Linked DNA regions of Desulfovibrio desulfuricans. The protein of the gene in region 2 interacts with the protein of the main gene of each other region in a pairwise test. Links are inferred from orthologs where the notes say so. Each region holds a gene or a part of one and is shown on either strand. Other genes may lie near its edges.

Region 1 (3,031 bases), on a different replicon or contig from region 2:
AACTTCGCCCGGCAGCGCGGCTTGCAGCTTTTGCAGCTGAGCAAGGGCATCGGCGTATTTTCCGGCCTTGAGCATGGCTCCGGCCTCGTTCATGCCGGCAACCAGCGCAAGGGGGCCGTCGCTTGCCTTGGCGGCCTTGGCAAAGGCATCCGCGGCGGTGGCGTTGTCGCCGTTGCTCATGGCGCTTTGGCCCAAGGCCAGATAGGCGGAAAACCGTACGTCCGAGGGGGCTTTTTCCGCCAGGGCGGCAAGTTCCTTGACCTGCGCGGGGCCGCTGGTTTGCAGCACAATGCGCGCAAGCGACTGCCGCGCCTCATCGTTTTTGGATGTGCTGTACCAGCGCCAGATGCCGGTACCCGCCAGAACCAGCACAAACAGCACCACAATGCTGGCTATGGTGCCAGCGTGGCGCAGCATGAACTGGAGCATGGGGGCGCTTTCGGAGCTGACTTCTGCCTGAAGGTCGCGCAACAGGGGGGAATCCTCTGCGCCTTGATTCTTTTGCGGATTCATGTATCAAAACTCCTTAGGGAGGCGGAACCGCCGTAGTTTTTCCGCGCGTTTGCCCTGCGCGTTCCATGATCGGCGGAGCTGGACGGAAGCTTTTTTCTTAGGCCAGAATCAACCCCTCTGTCAAAACAAATATCCTCTGGTCAGGCGGCCTGCGCGGCCCCGGCCAATACAATAAGGAGTATGCATGACGCCTGCAGAAGAAATGTCGCGCCTTGGCGCGCGGGCAAAGGAAGCGGCCAGGGCCATAGCCAAGGCCCACCCCGATGCCAAAACGCAAGCCCTGCTTGGGCTGGCGCAACTGCTGCAGGAGCGGGAGGCCGAAATTCTGGCCGCCAATGCGGAAGACCTTGCTGCGGCCCGTGCCGCCGGGCAGGATGCCCCCCGCCTTGACCGCTTGACGCTTACCCCCGCCATTATGGATGAAATGCGCGCAGCCTGCCGCCACGTGGCCAATCTGCCCGACCCCGTAGGTGCTACGGAACGCCAGTGGCAGCGCCCCAATGGATTGCTTGTGGGCCGTATGCGCGTGCCGCTGGGCGTGATCGCCATGATCTACGAGGCGCGCCCCAATGTGACCATCGATGCCGCCATTTTGTGCATCAAGGCGGGCAATGCGGTTATTCTGCGCGGCGGCAGCGAGGCTTTGCGCTCAAACATCGCCCTTGCCAAGGCCCTGTGCGATGCGCTGGCCCAGGCGGGACTGCCCGCCGATGCCGCCCAGCTTGTATCCATTCCCGGACACGAGGCCGTCAACGCCCTGTGCAAGCTCGACCGTTATATTGATGTTATAATTCCGCGCGGCGGCGAGGGCCTTGTGCGCGCCGTGACCGAGGCTGCCACCATGCCCGTGCTCAAGCACTTCAAGGGCGTGTGCCACGCTTATATTGATGCGGATGCCGATCTGGACGTAGCGGCGGAGATTGTTTTTAACGGCAAGGTGCAGCGCCCCGGCGTGTGCAACGCGCTGGAATGCCTGCTGGTGCACCGCGGCGTGGCCAAGGATTTTCTGCCCAAGGTGGCGGCAAAGCTTGGTGCCGCCGGGGTGGAATTTCGCGCCTGCCCGCAATCGCTGCCCCTGCTTGGCGCAACTGCCGTTGCTCAGCGGCCTGATGATCTGGGGCAGGAATTTCATGCTCTGGTGCTTGCCGTGTGCGTGGTGGAAAGTATGGATGCCGCGCTGGATCACATTGCCCGCTACGGCTCAAATCACACGGAAATCATCTGCACCAACAACCACGAGCATGCCATGCGCTTTTTGCGCGAGGCGGATGCTTCCATGGTGGCGGTCAATGCTTCGAGCCGTTTCAACGACGGCGGGCAGCTTGGCCTTGGCGCGGAAATAGGCATTTCTACCTCAAAGCTGCATGCCTACGGTCCCATGGGCGTGGACGAACTGACCACCACCAAGTTTGTGGTGCTTGGCCAGGGGCAGGTGCGCGTATAGATGGCGGAAGCGGCGTCCCCCCCGCCGGGCCGGGCCATTCTTGGCGGCAGTTTTAACCCGCCCCACGTGGGACACCTGCGGCTGGCCATTGAGGCCCGCGAGGCCTTGGGCGATCTTGTGCAGGGCGTGGATATGGTGCCTTGCGCCGTGCCGCCGCACAAGGCGCAGAGCGCCATGCTGCCCTTTGATCTGCGCGCCCGGATGGTGGAAGCCTGCGCTCAGGGCTTGCCCTGGCTGCGCTGCAACCGGATGGAGGCTCAGCGCCAGGGGCCGTCGTATACGTGGGATACGCTTTGCGCCTACCGTGAGGCAGAGCCGGATACGGATCTGTATTTTATTCTGGGCAGCCCGGATTTTGCCTTGCTCTCCACATGGCATAAGGGGCTGGATTTGCCCCGGCTGTGTCATTTTGTGGTTGTGCCCCGCAAGGGGCATACCTCTGCCGATTTTATCACCGCCGCTAAAACCATGTGGCCCGATGCCGCAGAGCGCGCTCCATTGTTATCTGCCTGCCCGTGTATGACCTTGCCGGGGGGCGGGCTGGCGCATTTTCTTTCTGTGCCGTGGCTGGCGGTGAGCGCCTCTCGGGTGCGACAGCTCTGGCTGACGGGCCGCAATGTGGATTTTCTTGTGCCGGATGCGGCCTTGCAGATTTTGCGAAACAACGCTCAAACAGTGCGGCATCACTGGCTGGAGGACGGCTCGGCATGCTGACAACTGCTCCCAAAGAAATCAGGGAAAATATCGCCCGTGCAATGGGCTATCTGCGGCGTGATGAAGTTGAGCGCGCCCTTGTGACCATGAGTGAAGCGCTGCGGCTTCTGGCCGGGGTAAAGCTGATGCGTTCCGCAAGGGCGGAACTGGATATCCAGATCGGGGAATTCTTGGGAGGCATTGTGCGCCATAGCGCGCTGCAACCGCTGCTTGATCCCGGCAATACGGGTAAACCGCGCAGCATCACCCTGCAAGCGGGCAAGGAAGCAACGCTTTCAACCGTGCTGGATGGGCTGGCCAAAATTCTGGAAACTGCGGCGGAGCAGGCTGTGCAGCAGGAGGCGGAGGCCCGGCTGGAGC
Region 2 (2,966 bases):
TCTTGGCCCCACGGCTCCTTTTGAAGCATTGAAAAATACCACGGAGCAGGAAACACCCCTGTTGCGTGAGGCCTTTAAGCAGCTTGACGAATATCTGACCGGGAAGCGCCGCGATTTTGATTTGCCCCTTGCCCCGGAGGGCACGGACTTTCAGCGCGGCGTGTGGCGTACCCTGCAAACGATACCCTACGGGCAGACCCGCAGCTACAGGCAGGTAGCCGAAGCCGCCAATTGCCCCAAGGGATACCGCGCGGTGGGCCTTGCCAATAATCGCAACCCCATTGCCATATTCATTCCCTGCCACCGCGTTATCGGCGCGGACGGCAGCATGGTTGGCTACGGCGGCGGATTGCCGATCAAGGAAGCCCTGTTGCATCTGGAGGGTTACATGTAGCCGCAGGCTTTTTCAGACGACACGTGTACCTTTTTCTAAGCCGTCCTTCGGGGCGGCTTTTTTGCGCGCACAGTCCTTTTTGCCCGGATGGTACGCCCACGCCGGGTGCCGCATCTTCCCACTTGCGTTTCTCCGCATATGACCGCGTTTCTTGTGTTGCTATGTGTGCGTTCTGCTCTGGCGATAATGTTCGCAAATAATGTAACACACTGAAAACATAATATTAATTTGCATGCTTGTTTGTGCATAATCTGGCCCTGCGGGCGCAAGAATGAACTCTGGTTCCGCTATTGGGCAGAATGTCGGCATTGTGCGCAAGAACAAAAAATGGGCGTAGATATTGTTCAAAAATATAATAACTTATTGTAATTTTTATGTTTGTTTTGAACATTTCAAGGATGGGCAGCCCTGCGACGTTGGGCAGGAACTCCAGCTCCTGCTTGCGGGGCACGTCCATTGCCTCGCGGCGCTCAAAAAACGGCAGCGGCAGGATGAAGGCTCCCCCTCCATTCTGCCGCTGCCGAAAATCAATTCCTTAAATGCGGGCGCTCAAATTGTGCGCAATTAATTTATTATTCTGTTATTATTGAAATAATTCTTTGAACAAACTGTTCCTAACCACCAAAGTATTGCGCCAAGCGCATGGGCCTGCTCAAGCGACGGGAATTACGGGTGCTGCGGACGCACGGGCAGCATGGGGCCAAGGTCTATGCCCGCAGGGCTGACGAGTGCGCGGAAGGGATACATCTCCACCCCTGCGGAGAGCGCTTCGTAAAACAGGGCGGCGTAGGCTGGATCAATGAAATCCGCCGGAGCAAAGCATTCTCCGTCCGGGCGCTGCACCAGATAGAACATGGCGGCGCGTTCGCCGCAGGCCACAATGTCCATAAGTTCGCGCAGGTGTTTTTGCCCGCGTTCGCTGGCGGCATCGGGGAAGCACGCGGCGTTGTCTTCCACCATCGTGACGTTTTTGCACTCCACCCACAGGGGCGGCAGATCGGGGGCCGTGAGCAGGCCGTCCAGCCTGCTTTGTCCGCGTTTGGCCTCGCGCACGAGGGTGGTGTAGCCTTGGGCAAAGGGCAGGCGGCGCGCGTGAAAAGCCGCCTCAAGCATGCGGTTGGGGGTGCTTGTGTTCACGCCAACCCAGAAGCCGCTGGCAGGGGAGTGAGCGCCAGATTCGTATGAGCCAGATTCGTGCGCGTTCTCAACCAGTTCTGGCACGGCCCTGCGCGCCAGCCACACGCATTCCTGCGTATATTTGAGCTTGCGGTCAGGGTTGCTTGCCGGGGATGCCAGCACCGGCGCGCCCGGCAGGCACAGACCCAGCATGCTGCCCGAATTGTTGCTGTGCACCCACAGGTCTGCGCCCTGATGCTGCAACAGCACGCTGAAGCGTTTGCGGCGCGCCACAAAGGCGGCCACAATGCAGTGGGGCGGCAAGGGCAGCAGCGGAGGAGTGCTCGCAGAGTTGGGCGCGGCTGCGCATGAAGGCTGGGAGAGATCGACAGCGGCTGCATGTGCTGCATTTTTGGGTTCAGAGCTCATTTACACCCCGATATGAAGCTGCTAGAAACAGCCAGTTGTGAGTACGCCTGCCGATTGCGGGTGCGTTGCATACGCCAAGGAGCCCCCTTATGCAGATTTCAGACCGTCTGAGCAGTATCAAACCTTCTCTGACACTCAGTGTCAACAGCCGCGCCCTCGAGCTTAAGGCCCAGGGCATTTCAGTAATCAGCCTTGCCGTGGGCGAGCCGGACTTTCCCACGCCCAAACACGTTTGCGAGGCTGCCAAAGCGGCTATTGACGACAATTTTTGCCGCTACACCGCCGTGCCGGGCATTCCCGAACTCCGCAAGGCTGCGGGCGCGTATTTTGAAAGAAACTACGGCGTTCCGGTTCCAATGGAATCCATTGTTATCGGCGCGGGCGGCAAGCACTGCCTCTATAATTTCATGCAGGCGACGCTCAACCCCGGCGACGAGGTGCTTGTGCCTGCCCCGTACTGGCTCAGCTACCCCGATATGGTCATGCTGACCGGCGCAACCCCCGTGCCTGTGCTGGCCGGGCCGGAGCAGGGCTTCAAGGTGACGCCCGCCATGCTTGAGGCGCATACCACGGATAAAACCAAGCTGCTCATTCTGAACTCGCCCAGCAATCCCACTGGCGCGGTCTACACCGAGGCCGAGTTTACAGCCATTATGGATTGGGCCATCGCGCGCGGGCTGTTTGTGCTCTCTGATGAAATTTACGACCAGCTTGTGTTCGCCCCTGCCAAAATGACCAGCGCCATCCGCTGGTTTGCCAAGTATCCAGAGCAGGTGGCCGTGCTCAACGGCCTCTCGAAGAGCTACGCCATGACAGGCTGGCGCGTGGGCTTTTTGGCTGCGCACCCGACCCTGATCAAAAAGATATCGGCCATGCAGGGCCACAGCACCTCGAATATCTGCTCCATCGCGCAGAAGGCGGGCCTTGCGGCCCTGACCGGCAGCATGGAATGCGTGGACAAAATGCGCGAGGCCTTTGTGCGGCGGCGCGATTTTGCCATGAAGATCATTGAGGGCTGGCCCTTTGC

Evidence for each region. The genes of interacting proteins can lie anywhere in the genome.
Region 1: the proteins of sfsA (region 2) and NE637_RS10505 interact in binary tests that used the Escherichia coli proteins (3 or more experiments, as listed by UniProt). The link is inferred for Desulfovibrio desulfuricans from one-to-one orthologs.

The regions. Positions count from the first base shown.
Region 1 is NZ_JANFYZ010000007.1:143,962-146,992, reverse strand. Bases 30-2,827 are described here. They hold NE637_RS10505 (glutamate-5-semialdehyde dehydrogenase), read left to right. Parts: upstream 30-697; coding sequence 698-1,957; downstream 1,958-2,827. Other genes in these bases: NE637_RS10495 (tetratricopeptide repeat protein), read left to right, coding at 2,665-2,827; nadD (nicotinate (nicotinamide) nucleotide adenylyltransferase), read left to right, coding at 1,958-2,671; NE637_RS10510 (tetratricopeptide repeat protein), read right to left, coding at 30-513. Also shown: more of NE637_RS10510, read right to left, coding at 1-29; more of NE637_RS10495, read left to right, coding at 2,828-3,031. UniProt on the Escherichia coli protein: Catalyzes the NADPH-dependent reduction of L-glutamate 5-phosphate into L-glutamate 5-semialdehyde and phosphate. The product spontaneously undergoes cyclization to form 1-pyrroline-5-carboxylate.
Region 2 is NZ_JANFYZ010000004.1:193,394-196,359, reverse strand. What follows is about bases 1-2,758. They hold sfsA (DNA/RNA nuclease SfsA), read right to left. Parts: upstream 1,940-2,758; coding sequence 1,061-1,939; downstream 1-1,060. Other genes in these bases: NE637_RS06660 (pyridoxal phosphate-dependent aminotransferase), read left to right, coding at 2,029-2,758; NE637_RS06670 (methylated-DNA--[protein]-cysteine S-methyltransferase), read left to right, coding at 1-394. Also shown: more of NE637_RS06660, read left to right, coding at 2,759-2,966. UniProt on the Escherichia coli protein: Binds to DNA non-specifically. Could be a regulatory factor involved in maltose metabolism.